DNA from 4 places in the Bacillus sp. LR--39 genome. Region 1 is predicted to be linked to each of the others. Evidence: riboswitches for the same ligand, from Rfam matches in the RefSeq annotation. Region 1 holds a riboswitch; each other region holds the start of a gene.
What was found. Region 1 has a riboswitch for S-adenosylmethionine ahead of ACWHAR_RS04855 (2-hydroxyacid dehydrogenase). Riboswitches for the same ligand answer to the same signal wherever they lie in the genome.
Positions count from the first base shown of each region.

Region 2: it holds a riboswitch for S-adenosylmethionine, as region 1 does, so the genes downstream of both, ACWHAR_RS08415 (methionine biosynthesis PLP-dependent protein) here and ACWHAR_RS04855 (2-hydroxyacid dehydrogenase) in region 1, are expected to answer to the same signal.
Region 3: it holds a riboswitch for S-adenosylmethionine, as region 1 does, so the genes downstream of both, mtnK (S-methyl-5-thioribose kinase) here and ACWHAR_RS04855 (2-hydroxyacid dehydrogenase) in region 1, are expected to answer to the same signal.
Region 4: it holds a riboswitch for S-adenosylmethionine, as region 1 does, so the genes downstream of both, metE (5-methyltetrahydropteroyltriglutamate--homocysteine S-methyltransferase) here and ACWHAR_RS04855 (2-hydroxyacid dehydrogenase) in region 1, are expected to answer to the same signal.

Region 1 is NZ_JBSIOT010000001.1:904,653-911,970, forward strand. It holds gene ACWHAR_RS04835 (MarR family winged helix-turn-helix transcriptional regulator) at 1-368, opposite strand, end outside; gene ACWHAR_RS04840 (hypothetical protein) at 568-792, shown strand; gene ACWHAR_RS04845 (hypothetical protein) at 836-1,063, opposite strand; gene ACWHAR_RS04850 (molybdopterin oxidoreductase family protein) at 1,175-3,238, opposite strand; SAM riboswitch class I at 3,386-3,478, shown strand; gene ACWHAR_RS04855 (2-hydroxyacid dehydrogenase) at 3,600-4,616, shown strand; gene ACWHAR_RS04860 (FGGY-family carbohydrate kinase) at 4,609-6,075, shown strand; gene ACWHAR_RS04865 (RbtT/DalT/CsbX family MFS transporter) at 6,123-7,318, shown strand, end outside.
Region 2 is NZ_JBSIOT010000001.1:1,773,904-1,781,221, forward strand. It holds gene metC (cystathionine beta-lyase) at 1-972, opposite strand, end outside; gene ACWHAR_RS08415 (methionine biosynthesis PLP-dependent protein) at 965-2,086, opposite strand; SAM riboswitch class I at 2,156-2,281, opposite strand; gene ACWHAR_RS08420 (esterase family protein) at 2,456-3,178, shown strand; gene ACWHAR_RS08425 (YjcG family protein) at 3,204-3,719, shown strand; gene ACWHAR_RS08430 (GNAT family N-acetyltransferase) at 3,724-4,155, shown strand; gene ACWHAR_RS08435 (AbrB/MazE/SpoVT family DNA-binding domain-containing protein) at 4,316-4,549, shown strand; gene ACWHAR_RS08440 (ABC transporter ATP-binding protein) at 4,550-5,287, shown strand; gene ACWHAR_RS08445 (ABC transporter permease) at 5,280-6,002, shown strand; gene bla (subclass B1 metallo-beta-lactamase) at 6,044-6,793, opposite strand; gene ACWHAR_RS08455 (hypothetical protein) at 6,863-7,117, opposite strand; gene ACWHAR_RS08460 (ATP-dependent helicase) at 7,238-7,318, shown strand, end outside.
Region 3 is NZ_JBSIOT010000001.1:1,610,334-1,617,651, reverse strand. It holds gene ACWHAR_RS07565 (acyltransferase family protein) at 1-404, opposite strand, end outside; gene ACWHAR_RS07560 (PAS domain-containing sensor histidine kinase) at 660-2,879, shown strand; gene ACWHAR_RS07555 (methylated-DNA--[protein]-cysteine S-methyltransferase) at 2,876-3,373, shown strand; gene mtnA (S-methyl-5-thioribose-1-phosphate isomerase) at 3,615-4,676, opposite strand; gene mtnK (S-methyl-5-thioribose kinase) at 4,683-5,867, opposite strand; SAM riboswitch class I at 5,977-6,131, opposite strand; gene ACWHAR_RS07540 (carbon-nitrogen family hydrolase) at 6,224-7,003, opposite strand; gene ACWHAR_RS07535 (pyridoxal phosphate-dependent aminotransferase) at 7,095-7,318, shown strand, end outside.
Region 4 is NZ_JBSIOT010000001.1:1,639,344-1,646,661, forward strand. It holds gene ACWHAR_RS07690 (STAS domain-containing protein) at 1-610, opposite strand, end outside; gene ACWHAR_RS07695 (S8 family peptidase) at 830-1,789, shown strand; SAM riboswitch class I at 1,929-2,083, shown strand; gene metE (5-methyltetrahydropteroyltriglutamate--homocysteine S-methyltransferase) at 2,167-4,455, shown strand; gene ACWHAR_RS07705 (AAA family ATPase) at 4,716-6,494, opposite strand; gene ACWHAR_RS07710 (BclA C-terminal domain-containing protein) at 7,270-7,318, shown strand, end outside.

The sequences.
Region 1 (7,318 bases):
TCCGCTAAAAAATAGGTGGATTTTTCTGAACAGGAAATTAACGCTTTTTTTCCTTCAGGGGTAATCTCAATATTGATTGCACGTTTATCCAGTTTGCTTGGCACAGTGTGAACATATCCTTTTTTCGCGAGGCTTGAAATTAATTTGTTAGCGGTTTGTTTTGTTGTGCCCAGCTTTTTAGCGATATTCATAAGTGTGGTATCTTCCGTCGGTAAATGGGCAATAGCAATAAGAGTCATGTGCTGTCGGGAAGTCAGCATTTCTAAGTATTCGTCCCCCCGAGCCTGCACTTTATTGACAACCGAAAATAATGATGCGTAACTTTGCTGCATAACATGCAGTTCCTTCATTAATAATTTAATATCCATAAGTTATCTCCTATCTAAATCGTCACCATGTTGACAATGACAATATACATTGAAATGAAAAACAAGTCAACATGGTGACTAATAGTAGCGGCTACGGCTGTTTTCAAAAATGTCACAGGCAGTCGGAGTGTTTACAAAAGGGGAAATAAGTATAATAAATGCGAAAAGGGCATTAATCTAAAGTGAGAAGGTGTTTGGCATGCAGAAAGTGAACTGGTCAGAACAGTATGAATGGTTCAATAAACAAGATGAAAAAGACGGGTGTTTAATGGCGCTCCTTCGTCATGAGCTTACATATGAGGAAGTCATACGGTTATATATGAAAGGGTTTTATTTGAAATCAAAAGAAGGGGATGTTTCGTTACGTAAGAACGATATCTGTCGTATGTTTGGGGTTGAAGAGAGGCAGGGCGGCAAATCTTAATGAACGGGAAGAGAAAAACTCTTCCCGCTTTTCATGGCAGCTGTTATTCTTTTTCCAGCATGGAAGTCAGCCATTCTCTTAATGTATTCTTCTGCACATACCGCTTTCCGTTTCTCGTGATATGCGGAATGTCAGAGGTGTCGGGCACGATTTGTTTTGCTTCTTCCTTCGTAACTCCTAAATAATAACCAATATAGAAGTGCAGATCTTTTTCTTTAATGAGAATGTGGTCAGTGTGTTCATGAGGATCAGGTGATTTAAAGTTTTTCAATCCGTCTCCGATGAAATATCCGGCTAAAGCGATTCCAATGCCGGTAATATATCCAAACCTCCAATAAACGTTATCATTTTGGATTCAGCCTTCAGCAAAACCGTCGGGCGTTTATTGCGGACGGTTTTGATTGCTGAGCTTTTCCACCTGCACCTTTCCGGAGAAGAAAACAGCGCCTCCGCCCATATCCGCCAGCCGATCGGGCGTGAGCGAATTGACGAGCTGTTTTTTATCATCCATATCGGCCCAAAGACCTTGGCTGACTGCAACGCCGGGAAGCACCTGTTCGCCGACCGAAGCTGTTAATTCACACTCGCCGCGGTGATTCCAAACTCTAACGGTTTCCCCGTCTTCTATGTTCCGGCGTACAGCATCCTCTGTATGAATAAAAAGCTTTGGCGCTTTTTCCAGTTTTACGTGTTTTTCATTATTCGAAAATGTCGAATTTAAAAAATTATGATTCGGTCCCGGGACAAATAAAAGCGGAAAATCGTCATCGCTCTCAAGAGGGATATGTGTCGGCAGCGCGGGATAACCGTCCTGTTTCATCTTTTCCGAATATAATTCAATTCTTCCGCTCGGTGTCTTGAGCTTTCCCGGAAAAAGCGGTTTTTTCCGTTTGGCTTTCATGAAGGAATGGCGTGAGAGCGCTTCGTAATCAATATCCTCGATATACGGATTGTCGGGAAAGTCCAGCGCCTGTCTGATCAATTCTTCATCGGAATCCTGAAGCTCCTGCTCGGTAAATCCCATTGCCCCGGCAAGCAAACGGAACACTTCCGTATTCGATTTGCTGTCCCCGTAGGGTTCGATCACCGGTTTTTGCAGCTGAATAAAATGATGCCAGTAAGACGTGTAAAAATCCGTGTTTTCAAAAGCGGATGCAGCAGGGAGCACGATATCCGCATATTTGGCGGTTTCCGTTAAAAACAGATCGTGAACGACTGTAAATAAATCCTCACGCAGCAGGCCTTTTCTGACTTTATTCGCTTCCGGCGCAACCACTGCGGGATTCGTACCGTAAATAAACAGGGAGCGCACGGGCGGTTTTGTTTCTAACAGAACGCTTCCGAGCCTGTTCATATTAAATGATCGTGGCTTTTTGCCGTAAAGCAGATCAGGCCGCTGGAGCGCTTGTCTGTTATAGTTTAATACCGCGCTGTTGTGCTTGATTGCGCCTCCACCGGTGTTGAGCCACTGTCCTGTAACAGCCGGTAGACAGGCAACTGTGCGGACGATCATTCCGCCATTGTCATGGTGCTGAATGCCGTTTCCGATCCTGATAAGGGAAGGGGAGGTTTCCCCGTACATTCTCGCAAGGCGTCTGATATCGTCGGCTTTAACGCCTGTAATAGCAGAAACTGTTTCCGGATCATAGTGTTGAACATGCGCTTTTAATTCGTCACTGCCTTCGGTGTATTCTGTGAGAAATGCTTCATCGTGAAGGTTTTCGTCGAATAAGACATGCATGATACCGAGGGCGAGTGCGGCATCTGTGCCGGGCCGAATGGGAATAAACCAATCGGCAAGCCGGCCGGTTTGGTTCTTATGTACATCGATAACGACAATTTTAGCCCCTTTTTTCCGGGCTTTTTGAGCAATCATGACTTGGTGCATATTCGTGCTGACGGCATTGATCCCCCAAAAAATAAAGAGCTTTGCATGTATGGTCTCCTCCGGATCAGTACCCGCTCCTTCACCCATTGTATAGTTATAGCCTTCAGATCCGGCTTTGCTGCAAATCGTCCGTTCGAGATGACTCGCTCCGAGACGATGGAAAAAACGGCGGTCCATTCCCTCTGCCGCCAGTTTTCCCATGTTGCCGTAAAAGCTGTACGGAAGAATGCTTTCCGCTCCTTCTTCGGCAATAAGCTCTTTCCAGCGCGCACTGATCGTATTGAACGCTTCCTCCCAGGAAATAGGCGCAAACGCGGCTTCACCTTTTTTACCGATCCGTTTTAACGGAACGGTTAAGCGCTTCTCATCATAAATACGCTCAGCCATGTGTCTGACTTTGTTGCAAATATTCCCTGATGTGACCGGGTGATCGGGGTCTCCCTGAATGTTAACGATTTTTCCGTCTTTTTTTGTCACAAGCAAGCCGCATTGATCGGGACAGTCTAGTGAGCATACCGACTTAAAGACCCCGTTCGGCTGTGTTGCAGCAGAATTCATAGCCCATTTCTCCTCTTTGTTTATATTGTAAGCATTATAACATTTCAAAATCGAACGTCAATTCAGAAAAAAAGTGTTGACATCACGGAAAGACTTTTCTATGATGAGTTTATTCTTTTAAACAGCCTGACAATTTCATCATTTTATTTTCTATCCAGAGAGGTGGAGGGACTGGCCCTATGAAACCTCGGCAACATTTATTGTGCCAATTCCAGCAAGCGCATGCTTGAAAGATAGGAAAGAATGATCTATACATATTTGTGCGCTTCAAGCGCATAAAGACGGTATATGAATCTCTTTCCTTCTTTGGGGAAAGAGATTTTTTTATGAAAAAATTTATGTGAAAAGGATGTTTTGCACCATGACGGTTTTAATTACCTCGCCATATCACGACGAGGGGCTGAAGGAGCTGACTGAGCTGTTCGGCCGGACTGTGCACCGGCCGTGGAAGAAGAACGGCCGGGCCTATCGGGAAGATGAATTAATCCGAATGATTCAAGAGACAAACGCGTCGGGGCTTATTACTGAACTTGATGAGGTGTCTGAGCGTGTTATTGACATATTGCCCGATTCCGCTTTTATCGGTGTCTGCAGAGGAACGCCGTCTAATGTGAATATTGCGGCGGCGACTAAAAGAAAAATCCCCGTTTTCTTTACACCGGCCCGCAATGCCCAGGCTGTTGCTGAAATGTTTATCGGAAATGTGATTTCATTTTTACGTCATACGTATTCTTCCCTTCAGTGGCTGAAGGACGGGAAGTGGAATGGTGAATATTTGCAGGCTTACGTCAAATTCAGAGGAAATGAGCTGACGGGGAAAACAGTCGGCCTTATCGGTTTCGGAGCTGTCGGACAGAGAATCGCCCGGCTATTGGCCGCTTTTGACTGCAAGGTGCTTTACTATGACCCATTTGTCCGTCATGAAAACCGGGAGTATGAAAAAACGACGATTGAACGGGTATTTTCTGAAAGTGATATTGTTTCCGTTCACTTGCCGCGCACAGAAGAAACCATCGGCCTTATCGGCGCCCGGCACTTTCAATTGATGAAACAGGAAGCTGTTTTTGTCAATACGTCAAGAGCGGCGGTTACAGACAGGGAAGAGCTGCTGCGGGTGCTGAAAGAACGGCGGATTAAGGGAGCGATCCTTGACGTGTTTTATCACGAACCGCCTGAATCTTCTGATTATGAATTGATCTCTTTGCCGAATGTGTTAGCGACTCCCCATTTAGCGGGCGCAACATTTGAAGTGGAAGATCATCATGTGAAGATTTTAAATGAAGCGCTTTTCAAATGGAAACAAGATCAAACCTGCTCAATACGTGAACTTTATAACAAAAGAGAACTTGAACCGGAAGGAGGAGGCTGTAATGGATGAACAAAAAGGCTACCTTGTATTTGACATCGGGACGGGGAATGCGCGAGTCGCGGTCGTGACTGCCGGCGGCGATGTGACCGCGCTTGAAAGGGAAGACATTGAATATGTGACGGATCCGCTTTATCCGGACGGACGATATTTCTCACCGGAAGAGTTATGGAAGCAAATCAGCGCTATGGCAAGGAAGGTTATTGGCAAAAGCCCTCATATTACATTAATCGGAATCACCTCAACAAGCCAGAGGCAGGGAATTGTTCTGATCAATAAAGATAAAAAGGCATTTCTCGGTCTGCCCAACATTGATAACAGAGGGCGTGAATGGGAAGACGGGATTGAGGCAAAAGAAGAAGTGCATCAGCAAACCGGACGTCTTCCGAGCGCTTTATTTTCCGCCATGAAACTTGTCGGATTAAAAGCTAGACAGCCGTCTTTATGGAAAGAAGTGAAGTACATCACAAGCATCAGTGACTGGGTGACATTTGAGCTGAGCGGTATTTTAAGCTATGAACCGTCACAGGCTGCTGAAACACTGCTGTTTGACGTAAGGAAAAAGGCGTGGTCAGAGACATTATGCAACATCTTCGGTGTGCCTTCTGCCATTCTTCCTTCACTCGTCCGATCTGGGACGGTTGTCGGAATGTTAACGTTTAAGAAAACGGCGGTTCTCGGTCTTTCTGAAAGAGTGCCTGTGATTGCAGGCGGGGGAGACACACAGCTTGCCATCAAAAGTGCAGATGCAAAGCCGGGAGATATCGTCATCGTATCCGGCACGACGACGCCGATTATAAAGATAACAGCTGAGACCGGAACCGAAAGATTAGAGAATGCATGGCTGAATTGCCATACAGAAGAAGGTCAATGGCTTCTTGAAACGAATCCGGGTGTAACAGGACTCAATTATCAAAAATTAAAATCCATTTTTTATCCGAATGAATCCTACGGCGTCATGGAACGGGAAATCGCAAGTCTGCCGAAACATGATCATGCTTGTATTTCTGCGTTAGGCTCCTATTTATCGCCAGAGAAAAACGCACTGGCAAAAGGCGGATTTATTTTTGACGCCCCGCTGTCCCAAAACTTAAGCAGAGCCCATTTTGTCAAAGCCGCACTGCTGGAAATCGCTTTTTCAATCAAATGGAACTATGAGGCGTTAACAGAGGTGGCTTCCTTTTCAAAAGATTATGTGAAGGTGTGCGGCGGCGGTTTCCAAAGTGATGCTTTGACACAGTTTCTTGCTAACCTTCTCCAAAAGAAAATTTATAAGAGAGAGGGGTTCAGCCAGGCATCCGCAATGGGAGCGGCGATGATTTGCAACGAAGCTCTCGGTGTGAAAGCAGAGCTTTCGAGCCGCACAAAGGTAATTGAGCCGGAAGCGGATCAGACGGATCTCTTCCTATATGAAGAATGGAAATATACGCAAAAGTTATTTACTCGTTTTCAGCCGGCGGTGAAAGCCTGACTTGGGGATGAGATGACAACATGAAAGTTTGCTGAGGAGGAACAAAAATGCTTAATAAAATAGGAATTCCGAAACAGCTCGCCTGGGGATTTTTGGGAGTCGTGCTGTTTATGATGGGGGATGGCCTTGAACAAGGCTGGCTCAGCCCGTTTTTAGTTGAAAACGGCTTGACGGTACAGCAATCAGCATCCCTGTTTACGGTTTACGGTATTTCTCTCGCTGTGGCGTCTTGGTTTTCAGGGGTCTGCCTCGAAGCCTTCGGCGCAAAGCGGACGATGTTTATGGGGCTGTTGTTTTACGTTATCGGAACAGCCGCGTTTATCGCATACGGATTTGAAAATCTTAATTTGCCGGTGATGTATGTCACGTATTTTATTAAAGGGCTGGGTTATCCGCTGTTTGCCTATTCATTTTTGACATGGGTGATTTACCGGTCGCCGAAAAACAGGCTCAGTACGGCAGTCGGCTGGTTCTGGATTGCATATTGCTGCGGGATGTTTGTATTCGGTGCTTGGTATTCAAGCTGGGCCATCAAATCCTTCGGCTATTTGAATACACTGTGGAGTTCAATTTTCTGGGTCTGCCTCGGCGCGTTTTTTGCTTTGATTTTAAATAGGGACCGCTTTGAAAAGAAAAAGGCAGATAAGCGGGAAAAGGCGCAGGAATTAATGAAGGGAATCACCATCCTTGCTGAAAATCCGCGCGTGCTCTCTGGGGGGATCATTCGGATCATTAACAGCATTGGTACATACGGATTTCCGGTATTTCTTCCGATGCATATGGCGCAGCACGGCATTTCTACAAATGTATGGCTTCAAATTTGGGGAACGATCTTTCTCGGAAATATCGTCTTTAACTTAATCTTCGGCGCAGTCGGTGATGCCTTCGGCTGGAAAAAGACTGTCATGTGGTTCGGAGGAGTAGGCTGCGGCATTTTTACTCTTTTATTATATTATGCTCCTGTTGTATCACATGGGAACTTGCTTTTCGTCAGCATTGTCGGTTTTATATGGGGAGGGCTCCTCGCCGGGTTCGTTCCGATCGGGGCTATCGTGCCGACGGCGGCCGGCAGCGATAAAGGTGCTGCCATGTCTGTGTTAAATCTGGCTGCGGGCCTGTCGGCATTTGTCGGCCCCGCGCTTGCCTGGGCGTTCATCGGGCTTGTCGGCGCACAAGGCGTTGTATGGATTTTCGCAGCGCTCTATTTCGTAAGTGCAATCTTGACAAATCAAATCAAAATGCC
Region 2 (7,318 bases), 870 kb from region 1:
AAATACCGGAAGCGATACGTTTTCGACCAGCTTTTTGACGGCTTCTTTGCTTTCCAATTCAAAGGACAGGACGGCGCCCGCTCCGCTCGCTTGACGTTTATGGGTATCGGCTCCCGGGTGTCCGGCAAGGCCGGGATAGTAAACGTTTTTGACTGCGGGATGCCCGTCAAAATAGGCAGCCAGCCGCTCAGCCGTCCGGCTCGCTTTTTCCAGTCTGACCTGCAATGTTTTTAAGCCGCGCAGCACGAGCCAGCAATCTTGCACGCCAAGGACGGCGCCGAACGAGTTTTGCAGCTTATACAGCTGATTGCCGAGCTCTTCATCTTTTACGGCGGCAAGGCCTGACAGCACATCACTGTGTCCGCTCAGGAATTTTGTTGCGCTGTGAAGCACAATATCAACGCCGAGATCAAGCGGACGCTGCAGTGCAGGTGTCATGAATGTATTATCCAGAAAGGTCAGACAGCCGTTTTCTTTTGCAAGCTGGACAACCGCTTTAATATCAGTAATTCCAAGTGTCGGATTTGACGGTGTTTCCATATAAATGACCTTTGTGTTCGGCTGGATATTCCGCGCCACTTCGTTGATATCCGTCATATCGACAAAGGTATGTTCGATCCCGAAACGGGACAGAACCTCAGTCACCATGCGGAATGTTCCGCCGTACACATCCTCCGTGACGAGAACATGGTCGCCTTGGGATAAGAGCAGAAACGCCGTCGAAATCGCCGCCATTCCGGAGCTGAAAGCAAATCCTCTCGTTCCGCCTTCAAGACCTGCGATCGTTTCTTCAAGCGCTGTTCTTGTCGGTGTGCCTGAGCGGCTGTAGTCATATGTCCCGAATTCTTCAAATGAAGACTGATGGAATGTGGAAGCATGCTGGATCGGGACGCTGACGGCTCCGGTGGCTCCGTCTGTTTTAAATGGATTGTGCACGAGCTGGGTTTCCAGCGTCCAATTGTGATTACTCATATGATACGGCCCCCTCTTTTACTTGCTGTAATGCCTGCTTTACATCCCGCTTCAAATCTTCTGCATGTTCAATGCCCACTGAAAATCTCAGCAGACGGTTGCAGACGCCGTTTGCGATACGGATGTCTTCCGGAATGTCCATGTGCGTCTGCGTCGCGGGATATGTAATAAAGCTTTCCACCCCGCCGAGACTTTCTGCGAAACAGATCGTTTTCAGCGCCTTTAAAAACGGATTGACCCATTCCTCTTTTTGCAGCCGGAAAGACAGCATCCCGCCTTTTCCGGGATATAACACGTCGGCAATTTCTTCTTCCTGTTCTAAAAATTCTGCAAGTTCACGGGCGTTTTCTTCATGACGGCGCATTCTGAGTCCGAGTGTTTTCATCCCTCTCATTAAAAGCCACGAATCAAACGGCGGGAGAACCGCGCCGATCGCATTTTGGTGATTAAACATGATCTCGCCGAGCTCTTCATCCTTAACGACAGCCAGACCGGCAAGGAGATCATTGTGCCCCGCTAAATATTTTGTGGCGCTGTGAATGACGATGTCCGCTCCCAGTTCAAGCGGGCGCTGGAGCACCGGGGTATAAAACGTATTATCCACAATTAAAAGCAGGCCGGCTTCTTTCGTAATCCGGGCGATTTTTTCAATGTCCGCCTCCTGCATTAACGGGTTTGTCGGTGTTTCAACAAATACCGCTTTCGTATTTTCCGTTATTTTGGAGCGTAAACAGTCTTCATCGCTGAAATCATCGTAAATAAAGCTTAAGCCGTATTTTCTCCATTCGTTTTCAAACAAACGGTACGTGCCTCCGTATAAATCGGAGGATACAATCAATTCATCCCCGCTTTTAAATAAAGCCATAATGGTTTGAATGGCTGCCATTCCCGAGCTGAAAGCAAATCCTCTCGCACCGTTTTCCAACACGGCGATGGCGTCTTCGACGAGCTGGCGTGTCGGGTTTTTCGTGCGCACGTAATCAAAACCTGTAGATTCTCCTATTCCTCTATGGCGGTAAGCGGTGGACAGATAAATCGGCGGACTGACCGTTCCCGTTGCTTCTTCGCTTCTATTTCCGATTTGGGCTAATTTTGTATCAACATGCTGCGTCATCAGTAAGCACCATCCTTTTTCAAAAATAAAAAAGCCCCCTCTTCATAAGAAGAAGGAGCTTTTCTCTTCCTCTTATCTTCCAAGCATGTGAATCGCTTGCTGGATTTAGCACCTTGGCACTTTGCCTTCCCGCGGCAAAGCAAACCGGTTGCTGAGGTTTCAAAGGGCCAGTCCCTCCACCTCTCGTGATAAGAATATTGTTTTGTATTTTCTGATTGTTCTATATTAACGCACTATAAAATGAATTTCAATAACTTTTTATTTATCTGAACTCTCGCAAGAAGTGCATCTGAAGAAAGAAATTTCTAATAATTCATGGTACAATAGGAAAAAACCATCAAGACAAGAAGCGGCCTGGAGGAATGCGATGTGGCATCAAAAAACGGAATCATTCATGAGAAAAAACTTTTCTCCCATGAGCTTGAAGAGGAAATGACCGTTTTGGTCTACCTGCCCGCCACCTTCTCCCCCCTGTATAAATATCATACGGTCATCGCTCAGGACGGCCATGATTATTTCAGATTAGGGAGAATTGGGCGGCAGGCGGAAGAGCTTATGTCAAAAGGGGAAATTGACCGCTGCATCATTATCGGCGTCCCTTATAAAAATGTGCGGGAGCGAAGAAACACATACCATCCAGAAGGCTCTAAGTTCGCCTCATATAAGCGATTTATCGCAAATGAGCTCGTTCCTTTTATCGACAAAGAATACCCGACTTATCAAGTCGGATACGGCCGCACCATGATCGGGGATTCCCTCGGCGGAACCGTTTCGCTCATGACGGCGATTGACTATCCGAACATGTTTGGAAACGTCATCATGCAGTCTCCGTATGTTGACGGGCACGTGCTGGATGCCGTCCGGCAGTCGGAGGATCTCAAACAGATTTCCGTCTATCATCAAATCGGAGAAAAAGAAACCGGCGTTCACACGACAGACGGCCAGGTTCTTGATTTCACCGCGCCGAACGAAGAGCTCAAACAGCTGCTGGAAAGCAAACAGTCTGAATACACGTATGAAACCTTCGACGGGGATCATAAATGGACCTACTGGCAGCCGCTCATCACGCCGGCGCTGAAAAAAATGCTGTAACCATTCATTTAAGGAGGGAACTTTCATGAAATACGGTATTGTTTTATTTCCATCAAAAAAATTACAGGATCTCGCAAACTCGTACCGGAAACGCTACGACCCGAGCTACGCGCTCATTCCTCCGCACCTGACGCTAAGAGATCCGTTTGAAGCGACAGAACAGGAAATCGAGCAGGTCGTATCACAGCTGAGACAGACGGCGAAAGAGTCGCATCCGCTCGTTCTGAAAATCACAAAATACAGCTCGTTTTCTCCTGTGAATAATGTGATATATATGAAAGCGGAGCCGACGGAGGAATTAAAATCTCTGAGTGAGAAATGCTACTCAGGAGCATTATCCGGCGAGCCGGAATACAGCTTCGTTCCGCATGTCACGGTCGGCCAGAAGCTGTCGTCAGATGAACATTCCGACGTACTCGGACAGCTGAAAATGCAGGACATTTCCCACGAAGAAGTCATCGACCGTTTTCACTTGCTCTATCAGTTGGATAACGGCTCATGGACTGTGTACGAAACATTTTTATTAGGCGGAGGAGAATAACTGTTTGGAATCCATCATCGCAAAAACTGAAAAACAGCTGAACGACGCTTTTTTCGTCAGAAAAGAGGTCTTCGTTAAAGAACAGCACGTTCCGGAAGAAGAAGAGATTGATCAATTCGAGGACACGTCAGAGCATATAGTCATATATGACGGCGGCCAGCCGGTCGGAGCCGGCAGATGGCGCATGAAAGACGGGCATGGAAAATTAGAACGCATCTGCGTGATGAAAAGCCATCGTTCTTCAGGCGTCGGAGCCATCATTATGCAGGCGCTTGAAAAAGCGGCGGCAGCCAAGGGCGCCGACAGCTTTATCTTACATGCGCAGACGCAGGCAGTTCCGTTTTACGAAAAACAAGGATACCGCGTCACATCCGGCGAAGAATTTCTCGATGCGGGCATCCCCCATCTGGAAATGATAAAGAAACACAAACGATAAAATCAAAAGCACTCCTGTTGATATGGCAGGAGTGCTTTTTTTATGAAAATAATACTATTTCATGAATTTTATTGAATTTTATGGAATTTTAATGTATGTTTAGTATACTAAGTATTACAATTCATACAAAAAATACAATTCATATTTCGGAGGGATAAACATGACGGCACCAAAAGGAAAGCATATATTCGGGACTGTTAAAGTGGGCACAAAAGGACAGATTGTCATTCCTAAAGAAGCAAGAGATGTTTTCGATATAAATCCGGGGGATTCACTGCTTATGCTTGGGGATGACCAGCAAGGTATCGCACTTGTTAAACAAGAACTCTTTTTCGAATTTGCAAAAGATATTTTAAACGCTAAGCAAATCGATGAAGATAGTGAGGATGAGTAAATGCACGCGATTGAGCTGAAGCAATTAACGAAACATTATAAAGAAACCGCCGCCGTTGACCGTCTTGAGTTCTCAATTGAGAAAGGGGAATTTTTCGCATTACTCGGTGAGAACGGAGCCGGAAAAACGACATTAATCAGTATGCTTTGCGGACTCCTTTCTCCGGATGACGGTGATGCATCAGTGCTTGGACACAGTATTTTGACTGATTTGGATAAAATAAAACCGAAATTGAATATGTCCCCGCAGGAAACAGCCATCGCTCCTCATCTAACCGTACGGGAAAACTTAGAGTTTATAGCCGGAGTCTACGGAATTCCGAAAAAAGAAGCAAAAAAAAGAACAGATGAGATGCTCGAATTGTTTCAATTAAAAGAGAAAGAAAGAGCAAAAACAAAAACATTATCAGGAGGAATGCAGCGCCGCCTCAGCATCGCAATGGGAATGATCACCAAGCCGGATATTTATTTCTTAGATGAACCGACATTAGGGCTGGACGTCCGTTCACGCCGCGAGTTGTGGAAAAATCTTGAGGCATTAAAGGGAGACATGACGATTATATTAACGACACACTATTTAGAAGAGGCTGAAGCCCTGGCAGATCGTATTTGCATTTTAGAAAATGGGACTTTAAAAGCACTGGGCACGGCGGAGGCTCTGAAAAAGCAAACTCATTCAGCCACATTTGAAGATGCCTTTTTAGCGATTTGTGACGGGGAGGCGGGTCTTTATGCTTGATTTCGCCATTCGCAACCGCAAAGAAATTTTTCGTGACCCCCTGTCTATTATCCTTGGAATCGCACTGCCTGTTATTCTATTGTTTCTGTTTACGGCGATTGAAAAAAATGCGCCGCTTGATACCTTTAAAATTCAGCACTTAGCACCCGGACTCATTGTTTTCGGTTTCGCTTTCCTTACAATGTTCTCTGCATTGCTGATCGCAAAAGACAAACAGACCGCCCTTTTGACCCGTTTGTTTGCTTCCCCTTTAAAAACAGCCGATTATGTCATCGGTTATGCAATGCCGATGCTGCCGTTAGCCATTTTACAAATCGTCATTTGTTTTATCGCAGCAGCGGCTGCCGGTTTATCCGCCGAGTGGATGAATCTTCTCGCAGGTATCGCTGTCTTGCTGCCGATTGCGATGATGTCCGTTTTCTTCGGTTTATGTTTAGGGGCTGTGTTTACGGACAAACAAATTTCAGGTATCGGAACGATTTATATTACACTCGTGCAATTTCTGGGCGGGGCTTGGATGGAGGTGAGCCTGCTCGGTGACACATTCAAACATATCGCTTATGCCTTACCGTTTATTCACTCGATCGAGCTGGCTCAGGAAGTCATATCCGGAGATTATTCTTCCTTTCATCAGCATATTTGGCCGATAGCGGGATATACCGTTTTGGCGCTTGCACTTGCTTTCCTCAGTTTTATGAAAATCAGGAAGAGATAAAAAAAGCCGGCACTCCGTAATGGGAGCGCCGGTCTTCTTTATTACGTTTCTTTCAGAAGGTTTATCGTATGCGGCAGCAGACGGTCATCCCCCGGACTGCCATGGCCCGGAACGACAATGCTGATGTCCTGATATCTTTTCATGACTTTGCTGACGGCGCGCGGCCACTGATCCGGATAAAAGCCCGGAGTAGGCACGATTTCCTTTGTTTCTAAAGCCTTGATTAAGCATCCGCCGAATAAGAGCTTATCCTCAGGCAGCCAGACGGGAATATTGTCTTCCGTATGCCCTTTTCCCGGATAAAACGTTTCAATTTTCATATCGCCGAACTGCAGCTTTGTCACGTTTTTCAAATCTCCGAGCGGCCGGTCATATCCCTGCTGTCGGGCGAAGTCGGCGGTCAGCTTCGTGCTGTGCACCTTTACCCCGTATTTGTACAGGGTGTTCAGACCGCCGATACGATCGTCATGGGCGTGTGTCACAATGGCATCGGTCATCCTTTTGCCGGGAAACCGCTGTTTTATTTGTGTCATTAATTGCTCTGTGAGACTGTCATTCCACGGAGTATCAATCAGTACGATTCCTTTTGAAGTCTCAAGAAGCAATCCGTTCGCAGGGACGGGACTTCCGTCTGCCGTACCGGTGCTTGTATGCATCCAGACATGCGGCGCCAGCTGTGTGAGAGTGACATCTTTTGCTGCGGAGCCCTCCGCCGCGTGTGCCGGTTTCATTCCGGCAGTAAAGAGGCCGAATAGAAATAACCCCGCAATTAATAATGAAAGCTTTCTCAAATTGAATCATTCCTTTCCGTATCTTTCATATATACGACTCAAAAAAAGCCCGGATATTTCCGGGCTTTTTCACACGTATTGATTTATCAGCCGGCCTTTTCCCATGATTTGCGGCAGACGGGAAAGAGAGCGCTTACGTTTTTCCTCATGTACTTTCTTTTCTGCGGCTGCGGTATTTTCCTGGCGGCGCTCCACCTCTCTGTACAACCTGTCATTGGCGAGGGCGGCCGCTTTCGTAATGCCGGCGTAATCAGGCTTATAACCCGCTGCCCGGTTTGCGTATTGAGAATACTGCTGGTTTTGAATCCGTCCTGCATAAATCATATGTACCCCTCCCCTTCGCTTTTCATTTCCCTTAATCTTACTTTTTGAAACGCGGTTCTTTTGTTATGATATTCTTTGTCTATCAAATGGATGAACACCTTTTAATGGGAGGACCCCTTTTTGAAATGCGCCCGACTGAATAACCGAACGATACATTTACATACATATTCCAGAGAACATTACCAATTCCTTTTTGAAGAA
Region 3 (7,318 bases), 710 kb from region 1:
AGCGCCCACATTTTCGGCAGCTTCGTAAAGGGATAAAGTAGCAGATTCCAAAAGAATAAGCTGACTAAAAACCAGAGAGACCACTGCGGATCAATCGGATTGACGCTTGCCATGCTTTCATCCTGAATCAAATAGTAAAAAACTGAGTAAATGCCCTGAAAAATCAAGTACGGAATAATCAGCTTCACAGCCAGCTTCTTCACATAACCTTTCCGCTTAAAGTTTTTTGCGAAATAGCCGGAAACCAGGATAAAGGCCGGCATATGAAAAGTATAAATGAATTTGTAGAGATGGAGCATAAACTCATTTCCGTTAATAAATGACCGGAGGATATGGCCGAACACCACCAGAAAAATCAAGATAAACTTGGCGTTGTCAAAGTAACTGTCTCGCGATTTTGTCATAGCATCACCTTCTCTTCAAAAATCATCCACTGCATGATTATTTCCTGTTGTTGTTCATTTTAAAATAAAAAATAAAAAATTGAAGGAGGACAAAAGGGATTGTTAGGATGATGTAATGGGGAGGTAAGGATCGTAGAAAAAGACTTTAACTTGTCATATCATTGAAATTTTCTGAAATGTATAGGGCGAATGAAGGAAGATGAGGTATTTTGTAGAAATATTGAAGGATAGGTTTTTGAAGAAGGAGTGTACTGAATGGCTGAAACTCTGGATTTGCAAACAAAAGAGTCGCTGAAAGAGCAGCTGAAGCGGATGAAAGAGGAAAATGACCGCCTGAAGAGTGATTTGAACCGGTATCACGTGATTATGAATAACACGCTTGATGCCATTTTTATATGCCGTAAGGAAATGAAAATCGTCCAGGCGAACGAGGCTGCGGCCCGGATGATGCAGATTGAGGCAGAGAGCCTCATTAACCGCTCCGTCCTGGATTTTTTATATTCCGTGCCTCAGGAAGAACTGAATAAGGCCGTGAAAAAGTTTTTAAAAAAAGGCCATCTGTGGAAAGAGGTGCCGATTAAGCTTGACAGCGGCGCGACGAAATACATTGAATTCCTCGCCAGAGACGGAATTGGGGAGGATTATTTTTTTGTGGTGATGAGGGATATCTCCTCTAAAAAAATATTAGAGCGCGAATTCTCCATGAACGAGCAGCTGTTTAAAGATTTGTTTGACAGGGCTGTCGACGGCATCGTGCTGTTTGATAAGGACGGCGGGTTTATTGATGCGAACCTCTCTTTTTGCAAAAGCTTTGAGATCGGCCAGAATGAATTGTCCCATCTGTCGCTCCGCCATTTTACCGACGGAGAAAACAAAAAGCATCTGAAAGAAATCTGGGAAACCCTCCGCAGAAAAGGAAACGCCAAAGGAGAACTGCCTGTCAAGCTTCGGTCCGGCGAAGAGAAGCTGTTTGAATTTACGATTACGTCCAACTTAATCAGCGGGTTCTACATGTCTATTATGAGAGACATAACAGAGAAACGGTTGATGGAATTGAAACTCTTTAAAAGCGAAGAGCGATTCCGCGAAATTTTTGAAAACGCCATGGACGCGATTGTCATTTGGTCTGATGACGGAAAGATTGCCAAAGCAAACGAATCGGCGTGCCGCATTTTCGAACTGCCGATGGATAAGCTGGTGGAGCGGAATTTATGTACGTTTATCGTTGATCCGCAGAAAAAATACAAGCAGATTAAGAAGAAATATGAAAAATACGGAGAAATCCGTGAAGAAATGCTGTTTCAGATGGCAAACGGCCAATTTAAAGAGCTTGAGTTCACATCAAAACGAACCATACTTGAAGGTCAGCATTTAACCATTTTAAGAAATGTCAGTGATCGTAAGCGGATGGAAAAAGAATTGCGGGAAAGCGAGCTGAAATTCAGAAAAGTATTCAACGGCTCAATGGACGGCAAGGTCTTATTTGACAACCAATTCCGCATTATTGACGCGAATCCTCTCGCAAGCCGTATACTCGGTATGCCGGATGAGGAGCTGAGAGCGTACACCGTTCCGGATATTCTTTCTTTATTTGATATTGAAAACGCGGGTGTTCCCGCCAGAAAGATTGATTTAGAAGGAATGGATAATGAAATCCCCTTCCTGTTAAGCAGCAGCGACAGCCGCAAACTGGAATTCTCCTTCAAAAGAAATATCATTCAAAATATGAATCTGGCCATCTTTAAAGATGTCACAGAGGCCAAAGAGCTTGAAGAGAGGCTGCGGAAATCCGACACTCTTCATGTTGTAGGGGAGCTGGCGGCGGGTATCGCCCACGAAATCAGAAACCCGATGACGGCGCTGAAAGGGTTCATTCAGCTTCTTCAAGGAAGCATTGAAGGTGAATATTCTCTGTACTTTAACGTCATTACCTCAGAATTAAAACGCATCGAGTCTATCATCACTGAATTTTTAATTTTAGCGAAACCTCAGGCGATATTATATGAAGAAAAAGACGTGACGCAGATTATGAAAGACACGGCTGATCTTTTGAATGCCCAGGCCAATCTTGTTAATGTGCAGATCCATCTGAACCTGACCGGAAACATCCCGCCGATTTACTGTGAACCGAATCAATTAAAACAGGTGTTTATCAATATTTTAAAAAACGCAATTGAAGTCATGCCGGGCGGCGGCAATATCTACGTGACCATTCAGTCTTCTGATCAAGACCACATTTTGATTTCTATTCAAGATGAAGGAACAGGCATTTCCGAAGACAAATTAAAACGTCTGGGTGAACCATTTTACACGACAAAAGACAGGGGAACGGGCCTCGGCCTCATGGTCAGTTATAAAATCATCGAAGAGCATCAGGGCCGCATTCATGTGGAAAGTGAAGAAGGGAAGGGCACGGTTTTTCATTTGACGCTTCCGGTCCGGCAGAATACGGAAGAAAGAAGGAGCGGGGAATGATCTGTTTTACAAGTGTGAAAGCGCCGTTTGGAACCGTCATCGTAACAGAGGAAGAGAGCTTTATTACCGGCCTGTTTCTCACCGGGGAAGAGTTTGAGAAATGGCGGAAAGGCGCGCCCGGCGTAAAGCCGTGCGAAACCGCTTTGCTGTCGGAGGCGAAACAGCAGCTGACAGCATATTTTTCAGGAGAAAGAAAGCAATTCTCTCTGCCTCTGAGACAAAAAGGCACACCCTTTCAGGAAAGGGTATGGAACGCGCTGACGATGATTCCTTACGGGGAATCCCGAAGCTACGGCGATATGGCTGAAGCGATCGGAAAACCGAAAGCGGTGCGCGCCATCGGACAAGCCAATAAACGAAACCGGCTGCCGATTTTGATCCCGTGCCATCGGGTAATCGGCAAAAACAGCGCCTTAACGGGATACGCTGGCACGAAGACGGATGTAAAAGCGGTGCTGCTGAACATCGAACAAATATCCTATAAAGAAAAATAAAGCGTATGGCACGTTCCGTTTTTTCACGTCCGACATATCATTTTATTAAGTGAAAAAAGTTGGTCTGATGAAAAAGGAGGACGAAGCCTGATGAAAATGAGCCGTCCGCAAAAGATAGCCGGTTATGCAGAGCTGTTTTTTAAAATGCATCTCATTACAGCCGTCCAAAAAGATGAAGTGATTACATTGTGCAGACAAAAAAACCGCTGACATTGCCTGAGGCAACATCATCAGCGGTTTTTCAGCTCAGCTGGCAGTCAGCGAATAATTGTTCAATTTCTTCCGTGTAAGAACCGGTCACAATTCCTTTCTCGGTTATAATGCCGGAAATCAGGCTGCCCGGTGTGATGTCAAAGGCCGGATTGAAGACCGGCACATCCTCGGGAGCGGTGCGTATGCCGGAGATCTGTCTGACTTCATCCGGATCTCTTTCTTCAATCGGAATCTGATCGCCGTTTTCAATCTGCAAGTCAAATGTCGAAAGCGGTGCGGCCACAAAAAACGGAATTTGAAAGGCGTTTGCCAAAATAGCGAGGCCGTACGTTCCGATTTTGTTGGCCGTATCACCGTTTTTTGCAATTCTGTCAGCGCCGACAATGACCGCAGAAATATGTTTTTCCTTCATTGTATGGGCGGCCATGCTGTCGGTAATGAGCGTGACATCAATTCCGCCCTGCATCAGCTCCCACGCCGTCAGCCGTGATCCTTGGAGAACGGGTCTTGTTTCACATGCGTAGATATGAAGGCCGAGGTCTTTTTGTTTTGCTAAGTAAAAGGGAGCAAGCGCCGTACCGTACCGGCTTGTGGCGATCGAGCCCGCATTGCAGATGGTCATGATCTGGTCGCCTTTTTTAAAAAGGTGCAGCGCATTTTGGCCGATCATACGGCATGTTTCTTCATCCTCAATCTGAATTTGAATGGCTTCATGGACGAGCGTTGTCTTCGCTTCATTGATTGAGATCGCATCCCTGATGGAATCCGTCAGTCTGTCAAGCGCCCACGCGAGGTTGACGGCAGTGGGCCTTGAACTGTTTAAATACGCTTTGACGTCGGCGAACTGACGTCGAAAATCTGAAAGGTCGCGGGCTTCAAACGACTTGGCGGAGAGCGCGAGCCCGAACGCCGCGGTTATACCGATGGCCGGGGCGCCCCTTACTTTCAGCGTGACAATCGCGTCGAATACATCTTCCTTTGTTTCAAGTTCCGCATATTCAGTGACGTCGGGAAGCTTTTGCTGATTTAAAATGCGAATGTAGGTTTCTTTCCATTCTACAGAACGGGGGATGGCAAATTCATTGGTCATGCTGCATCATTCCTTTACACGGAGCTTAAATTGGTCCAGAACCTCGGTGATATGCTTCAGTTTTTTTCTGTTTTCGATATAATAGGCGCCGATGTCAAGCGCCAGCTTCTTCCGTTCGATTCGTTTGTCAAACGGAGTGATTTCATCTAAGTCAGCCACGTGGGCGAGTCCGATCGTGCGCCGGATCAATTCGCATCCCGCAAAACCGACCGCTTCCTCAAACGCGTTTTTCAGTGTGTCTTCCAGCAGGTGTCTGCGGGAAGGCAGGCAGTCTTTCTCCCATGCTTCACTGAATGTTTTCACAAATGTATCCCATACGGCGGCAGTATGGTCATATAACGGCTGTCTGTCGTCACCGTCGCGGCTGAGGGCGTTTAAGAGCAGATTGGCGATAAATTGGCCGATGTCAAACCCGATCGGTCCGAAGAAAGCAAACTCGGGATCAATCACCTTTGTTTCATGTTCATCTGCGAAGATGCTTCCCGTGTGCAGATCGCCGTGAACCAATGTTTCCGCGGAATTCAGAAAGATGGCTTTCAATTCGTCAGCGCCTTCTTTCAGCCGGGAATTGTTCCAAACTTTTTCTGCGTATGGGCGCAGCTCCTCTTCAAAATCGTTTGTCTCATGGTCGAGAAACGGTTCTGTAAACACAAGCCTTTCTGTAATATTGCAAAGCTCAGGATTTGTAAACTGCTTTGCGAGCTGCTGCTTTACTTTCGCATCAAGCGCATAATCGGATGAGTAAAAAAGCGTTTTCCCTAAAAATTCACCGATATGAACCGATAAGTTCGGATAATGCTGCCCTTCCAGCAGCCCTTTTCTTGAAATCCGCAAATGGGAGAGGTCTTCCATTACCGTGACGGCCATCTCAGTATCGGAATAGTAAACGGCCGGAACGAGGTGCGGCACGTGTTCGCCCTGGCGGATGAGGGCGCTGCTTTCGATTCTCGCCCGGTCAATGGTAAGCGGCCAGCTTTCACCGACGACTTTCGCGTAAGGGATTGCCTGTTTAATAATCAGTCCTTTTTTGTTTTCTTTATCGTAAACATGAAAGACGTAATTTAAATTGCCGTCGCCGATTTCACGGCATGTCAGAGTGCTTTTGCTTTGGAATAAGCCGAGCTTGACGGCTAACGCGGCGGCGGAGCTTTCTGTTAATTGTTCATAAAGACTTGTTTTAGTTGCTGACATGGATTTACCCTCCAATTATGTAGTGGCAGTAAGAGATCGTGACGGAGAATACGCCCGAAAAAAAGCCTCCTTCTCTGAAAGAGAAGGAGGCTGAAACAGTGCAGTCCGCCTCTTATCTCTCAGATAACATCTGATGGAATTAGCACCGTGCCTTATGAGACAATCGTCTCGGCGCAAAAATCACGCGCCCCATTTCACAATGGAATTACGGTCGGTTGCTGTTGGGGTCAAAAGGCCAATCCCTCGCCCAACTCTCGATAAGAGAAAAATATATTGATTTGTATCACAATTCGGATTAATCAGTTGATGAAAATATTAGCAGGTGCCGGATATTCTTGTCAACATTTTTTTGGAAATTAATATAAATCACGCCGCAAGTCTTGGAAAACCGGAATAGTTCCCCGCACGTCCGCGCTTTCTGACACATCGATTTCCGCCCGGACTGCGCCTTCCGTCCGGTCTCCTTCGGCTAAAATCCGGCCCCACGGGTCAATAATCAGGCTGTGGCCGGCAAATTCATTATCGGGATTGGACCCCGTGCAGTTAGAGGCTGCGACAAAACATTGGTTTTCAATTGCTCTGGCGATAAGCAGGCTTCGCCAATGATCAAGGCGGGGCAGAGGCCATTCCGCAGAGATAAACAGGACATTCGCGCCCTGGGACGTATGCTTTCTGATCCATTCGGGGAAACGGATATCATAGCAGATCAGCCCGGCGCACTTGACACCGTCAAGCTCAAAGGAACCGTCGCTGTTTCCTGCTGCCAAGTAAAGGTGTTCATCCATCAGCTGAAACAGATGGGCTTTCTGATACCGCTTCACGATCTGTCCGCTGTTATCGGCGATGTACATGGTGTTATAGACATTTTCGCCTTCTTTAACCGCAAAAGATCCGGCAACGAGGTGTACGTTGTATGTTTTTGCCGTTTCTTTAAGCCATTGTTCCGAAACTTTGCCGTTTTCATCCGCCAGCTGGTCTAGCCGTGTGAGATCATAGCCGGTCGTCCACAACTCAGGAAGCACGATTACATCCGCATGGCGGCTTTCTTGCTTAATCAAAGATTCTGCTTTTTTAAAGTTTTCTGAAGGATTTCCGTATGAAATATCAAATTGCAAACAGGAAACGGTCCATTTCATTTTTTAACACCTCAAGTTTCTCTTTACTTTTTTTATTTAACCATATATGATGATGGACTATCATTTCAAGACATTTTTAGAAGGTGAAAATATGAACTTTGAAATCTCAGATGTACTCAAACAGCTGCCGGAACAATTTTTCGCATCATTGGTGCAAAAAGTGAATCAAAAGCTGAAAGAAGGCAGAGATGTCATCAATTTAGGGCAGGGAAACCCTGATCAGCCGACGCCTCAGCATATCGTTGAAGAAATGAAGCGCGCCGTCGAAAGGCCGGAAAATCATAAATACTCATCATTCCGGGGCGCTTACAGCTT
Region 4 (7,318 bases), 730 kb from region 1:
GCCGTTTGGCACATGTGCTCAGCGTATTTTCAAGAATGAATTTGGCGCGCTCCGTGTCAATATCGCCGACAAGCGGCAGCAGCGCCGTCCGTTTGCTCAGCGTGATAACCGGCGAGCTTAACTCCAAAATCATTTCTCTTTGCGCGTTCAGCTGCATTTTTGAGTTATGCTCGGCATGATCGACAAACGTGTAAATCGTAAAATCAAATACTTGTACAATTAAATTCTCCCATTTCTTCCTTTCTCCCTGTGCAAACGAAGATTCATGTTTATCGGCAAACGCATCATAATAACTGATGTATAGTCTCCGGTTTCTCATAAATTCACGGACCACATACTGGACGGGTGTATCCAGATGCTTCTGGTCTTTCGCGAGCTCAATCACCCACTGCTCGAACTCTTCTAAAAATTCTTTTTGCGGCATAATATACATTTTATTAATATGCCGGTAAAATTCTTTATCCTGCTCCGTCAGTTCTTCTGTGATGACAGGATTTGTCAAAGAATAAATCGAATTCGGATCCGAATCTTCCATCGTTTCGATCCACTCTTTCGCAATTTGATCCACTTGTTCTGAAAAATAGTTGTATAATGCTTCACTTATCTTCATATCTCTTCTCCTTTCCCATTTCCAATTATAGCGTCAGCGGGTCATGAATGAAAATGAAAGCTGTCAAACTATCCATATATTTGAAATTTTTTAGTACGATAGATTACGCCTTTTTTATGAAAATGCTTCAAATGACTCTTTCCGGCCGGCATGCTCTGCCATAAAATAGTAGCAACACCCTTGTATCCACTCGCAAGCATAAAAAAGGAGGGCTTTTTTATGAATGGTGAAATGCATTTGATTCCTTATGTCACGGATGAACAGATCATGGATGTGAACGAGCTTCCTGAGGGGATTAAAGTGATTAAGGCGCCAGAGTTGTGGGCAAAAGGGTTTAAAGGCAAGGATATTAAAATCGCGGTGCTTGACACAGGCTGCGACATCAATCATCCTGATTTGAAAGACCGGATTGTCGGCGGGAAAAACTTCACCGATGATGACGGAGGCAAAGAAGACGCGATTTCCGATTATAACGGACACGGGACACACGTTTCCGGAACGATTGCCGCCAATGATTCAAACGGCGGAATTTCGGGTGTCGCGCCGGAAGCAAGCCTTTTAATCGTTAAAGTTCTCGGCGGTCAAAACGGCAGCGGCAAATACGAATGGATCATTAACGGCATCAACTACGCCGTTGAACAAAAGGCCGATATCATTTCCATGTCACTCGGCGGGCCAAGCGATGTGCCTGAATTGAAAGAAGCCGTCACAAATGCGGTAAAAAGCGGTGTTCTGGTCGTTTGCGCAGCAGGAAACGAAGGCGACGGAGACGAGCGTACAGAGGAACTGTCGTATCCGGCCGCTTACAACGAAGTGATCGCAGTCGGATCAGTCTCAATCGCCCGTAAATCGTCTGAATTTTCAAACGCAAATAAAGAGATTGACCTGGTGGCTCCGGGAGAAAATATTCTCTCCACCCTTCCCAACCATAAATACGGGAAGCTGACGGGCACTTCAATGGCCGCCCCGCATGTGAGCGGAGCACTTGCCTTAATAAAAGGGCTTGAACAGGACGCGTTTCAGCGGACGCTTTCTGAGGCTGAAGTCTACGCCCAGCTCGTGCGGCGGACCCTTCCTTTGGACATCTCCAAAACATTGGCCGGGAACGGATTTCTGTATTTAGACGCGCCTGAAGTGCTGATGGAAAGAGCCGAACAGGCCCAGCTGCTGTCTTTCTGATATTTTTCTCGTATAATGATTAATCAGCTTGTCATATCACCAATTTTTAAATTGTGAGATTTTCTATTGACAGTGATCTGAATAAGCTGATAAGATAACCAACAAATGATGTAACTTTTCAAAAAAATTGAAATATTTTCTCTTATCGAGAGTTGGGCGAGGGATTGGCCTTTTGACCCCAACAGCAACCGACCGTAATTCCATTGTGAAATGGGGCGCGTGATTTTTGCGCCGAGACGACTGTCTCATAAGGCACGGTGCTAATTCCATCAGACGTGATCTGAGAGATAAGAGAGGCTTGCATTTTGAAGTTAAAGCCTCTTTCTCTCATGAGAAAGAGGCTTTTTTGTTACATCTCACTTAAAGGAGGAAACTTAATGACAACAATCAAAACTTCGAACCTCGGTTTTCCGAGAATCGGCTTGAACAGAGAATGGAAAAAAGCGCTTGAGGCTTATTGGAAAGGTAACACTGATAAAGAAACGTTTCTTAAAGAGCTTGACGGTTTATTCTTATCAGCTGTCAAAACACAGCTTGACCAACATATCGATATCGTGCCGGTCTCTGATTTCACCCATTATGACCATGTGCTTGATACAGCCGTCAGCTTTAACTGGATTCCGGAAAGATTCCGCAGCATCACGGATCCCGTTGATACATACTTTGCGATTGCCCGCGGTGTAAAAGACGCCGTTTCCAGTGAAATGACGAAATGGTTCAATACCAACTACCATTACATCGTTCCTGAATATGACGAAAGCATTGAATTCCGTCTGACGAGAAACAAACAGCTTGACGACTACCGCCGGATCAAAGAAGAATTCGGAGCGGAAACAAAACCTGTCATCGTCGGTCCGTACACATTCGTCACACTTGCGAAAGGATACGAAGAATCAGAAGCGAAAGCGATTCAAAAGCGCCTTGTTCCTCTTTATGTGCAGCTGCTGAAAGAGCTTGAAGCAGAAGGCGTCAAATGGGTTCAGATTGATGAGCCTGCCCTTGTGACAGCTTCTTCTGAAGATGTCCGCGCCGCCAAAGACCTCTATGAGGCGATCACAAAAGAGCTTTCAGGACTGAATGTCCTCCTGCAGACATACTTCGATTCGGTTGATGCATATGAAGAACTCGTTTCTTATCCTGTACAGGGAATCGGGCTTGACTTCGTACATGATAAAGGCAGAAACCTTGAGCAGCTGAAAAAGCACGGCTTCCCGAAAGATAAAGTACTGGCAGCCGGTGTGGTCGACGGCCGGAACATTTGGAAAATCGATGTTGAAGAACGCCTTGACGCGGCTTCGGATATCCTCAGCCACGCTGATGTTGAGGAGTTATGGATTCAGCCTTCAAGCAGCCTTCTGCACGTGCCGGTGGCGAAACACCCTGACGAGCATCTTGAAAAGGATTTGCTGAACGGCCTGTCATACGCTAAAGAAAAACTGGCGGAACTCGGCGTCTTAAAAGAAGGGCTTCTGTCCGGAAAAGCGGCCGTCAGTGAGCAGATCGAAGAATCAAAAGCGGCACTTAAGGCTTTAAAAGCATTCGCAACAGGAGCGAACTCAGCTCAAAAAGAAGAGCTGAATCAGCTGACGGAAAAAGATTTCTCCCGTCCGGCAATCTTTGAAGAACGATTGGCGCTGCAGAATGAATCACTCGGTCTCCCCCTTCTGCCGACGACGACAATCGGAAGCTTCCCTCAATCTGCCGAGGTGCGGAGCGCACGGCAAAAATGGCGCAAAAAAGATTGGACTGATGAACAGTACCAAGCCTTTATTAATGCGGAAACGAAGCGCTGGGTTGACATTCAGGAAGAAATCGGCTTAGACGTGCTCGTTCACGGAGAATTTGAGCGGACGGACATGGTCGAATACTTCGGTGAAAAACTGGCCGGATTCGCCTTTACGAAATATGCATGGGTGCAGTCTTACGGTTCACGCTGCGTACGTCCGCCTGTCATTTTCGGAGATGTCGAATTTATCGAACCGATGACGGTAAAAGATACGGTCTACGCCCAATCGCTGACGGAAAAACACATGAAAGGCATGCTGACGGGACCTGTCACCATCTTAAACTGGTCATTCCCGCGTGTGGATATTTCAAGAAAAGAAATCGCCTTCCAGATCGGGCTTGCCCTCAGAAAAGAAGTAAAAGCGCTTGAAGATGCCGGTATTCAGATTATCCAAGTGGATGAACCCGCGCTCCGCGAAGGACTGCCGTTAAAAACGCAGGATTGGGATGAATATTTAACTTGGGCCGCAGAAGCATTCCGGTTAACGACGTCTTCTGTGCAAAATGAGACGCAGATTCATACGCATATGTGTTACAGCAACTTTGAAGATATCGTAGATACGATCAATGATCTTGACGCGGATGTCATTACAATCGAACACAGCCGAAGCCACGGAGGATTTTTAGAATACTTGAAAGAACATCCTTACGTGAAAGGCCTCGGACTCGGTGTATACGACATTCACAGCCCGCGTGTGCCGGCAACTGAAGAAATCTATCAAATTATTGATGACGCGCTTGAAGTGTGTCCGACTGACCGCTTCTGGGTAAACCCGGACTGCGGACTGAAAACAAGACAGCAGGAAGAAACCGTTGCGGCATTAAAAAATATGGTCGACGCCGCGAAACAGGCACGAAAAAAACAAGCTCAGCTTGTATAATGAAAACAGCCATCCGCAAATCGCGGGTGGCTGTTTTCATTATACAAGGGGGGAATAGGATATCTACTCTTTTTTCTCAAACGTGAGGTTTCCGTGTTCCCAACTACCAGTACAATCAGAGATGTTTCAAATTGAGAAAACTCCAACTGTTTCACAATATTTAAAAGCATTAAAATAAAGATAAAATGATGATAACAAGGTTAGCGAATAGTTGACGCTGGTTAAATTGTGAAGCGCCTCTTTGTTATGAAACTAGAGTGTTAAGACTTGACTCTTTCATCATCTTTAACAAATAAATCAATTTTTTTAATTAAACTTGGAATTTCCCCATCAACTTGGAGATCATCTTTTGTAATAAATTGAAGTATCTGTACAGGAGAAATAGAGATTTTCCATTCGCTTTGTATATATTTATTTATACTTGAAATTAACTCTTTTCCAGGTACAACAGACAAGCGGTAAAATAAATCGCTCCAATTTTCCTCAAATTCATTAGTTTTATTAGCAATTATGGTTGCCACTGAGATTCCGCTATTCTTTTTCCTTTCAATTTCATTATGGATTAATTGTCCCATAACATAATTTTTTTTATCATCTGTAACTTCTAAAAGAATATTTTCCGTATTGAATTCTTGAACTACCTCTGTTTGAATTCTCTTAGCTCTTGCTTTTAATTTTGCTGTGATAGCTTTACCTATTGCTGAAGGTATCAATAAATAGTTTTCTATCTCTTTCTTCTCTAGCACATGAATAAACGAAACTTTATTACTAAGATTTCTCTTAAGGTCATTTACTTGTTCAACAGTTTTGTAGTCTCTATCAAACAAGCATGAAACCATTATTTTCTCACGTAAAACTCCTGAAAAAGCCCAATCTGCGTGTCCAATTTTCTCCCATTGCGAAGCCCCATTAATAGGTATAACGGTTAACTCACCACTATTAAATAACGTAAGATACCCTAATATCTTTGCGAACTTTTCTAAGTATTTACTATCTTGACCTTCTACAAACAACACTCGTTTACCCCTTGCCAATCGTGTTAAATGAATATTCTGGGTAGATCCTAATATTTCAACAACATCTTGCAATCCTATAAGATCAGTTAATCTTTTTGCAAACTTCTTTCTTTTTTCAATAACTAGAACTTCATCTGGTTCTACTTCGTTTATAATTTCAATTGAATGTGTAGCTATAACAACATTCACTTGCAAATCCCTTAATATTGTAATGAGCTTTCTTTGCAAATCTGGATGTAAATATATCTCTGGTTCATCAATTACAATCAAGTCTGCACTCTTAGATTTAATTAAATGTGTCAATAATTGTAACCAAATTTGAAAACCATTACCTGATAAAAAAACTTCTCTTGGTATCCTGTTTTCATAACAAAACATAGTTAAATCATTTGAAAGCAGATCAGTCCTTTTAGGCTGTTCTATACTCATACCTGACCATGTTTTTTCTAAAATATCTTTAAATTCATTAAAATCCTCCTCATCGTGGTACCAAATGTTCCTAAATAGTCGAGGTGCGCGATGGCTACTTTTGAACCTGCTAACGTAGTCTATTTCCCTTACTTTCTCATCTTCTTCCAATGGTCCCAAAGTGGGTACTATTGAAAGATTTAAAGGAAACGTCTGTTTAAAGGCAGTTGTACTTTTTATCGTCTTAGTCTCTCCTTCAGTGTATAGTAAGGGTTCATTATCTTTAGTAAATTCTATTATCAATGTCTTTTTGCCGGAAAATCTATACTCTATTACAGTAGGCTCCTCACTATAGTCAGTATGAATAAATTTCAAATTGATTGGTATACTTGTTTCTGGGATATAAAGTCCAGATACCACTTTACCTCTAGTATTTTGTAAAGTCTTTAGTTTATACTTAGAAGCATATCTATATGACCCTGCTAACACCTTTAACCCATCAATTACAGTTGATTTTCCACTATTATTAGGACCCACCAATATATTGAAATCATTAAATGAAACAGAGAAATTCTCATGTGTCTTAAAGTTTTTAAATTTAATTGATTTTAGCAATTAAAGCACCCTCACTAAATTGTTTTATGATAATATTACCATGAAATTATTCCCGTTGAAATAAGAGGGATTCCTACTTTTAAGTCTATTATTTGAAGCATTTAAATAAGTTTTTCCATCATATAGATTTAAAACGTCCCATTGTATACCTTGTTTTTAAAGATAACCTAAAGAGTTATTCCAAGAACATTTCCTAACAAAACATATCCCTATCTCTTTAAAAAGTTAGTAGTACTATTACATATAAACCTCCTCCAAACTTGGGTGAGTATAAACTAATCTATAAGATTCATGGTTTAGAACCTCTTAGAAATCTATATTCTTTTTGTTGTTTAACTGATTAATTTTTATTAATGCCATGCTCAATACATGTAAGCAATGATCCGACATCCCATGCTGAAGTAACCGCGATTCAGATGCGGTCCGGACGCTTCAAACATATCAGCTTGACGATTACGTGATTTACACAAGCTGTGAACCCTGCCATGTGTTTAGGTACCATTTATTAGGTGAAACCATAAGCAATTTATTACGCTTCCAGCCACCCAGATGCCTCCGAAGCAGGCTTCAATGACACTCATATATGATGAAATCAAAAACTGTGGTATAACCTGCTCAATTGCAGGTTTATTTTTGTATGCTCAATTGGTTAATGAAGGGAATCAGAAACTTGGACAGAATCCGTGAATATAATGATACAGTACTGCTTACGCTCATTTCGGGGAACTTTGTTCGTAATAAAATGATTTTCAGCCAACTCATAAGGAGGGACATTGTGTCACAGCCTAATTTGCCCAATATCACCCCTGTCGTTACACTTTCCA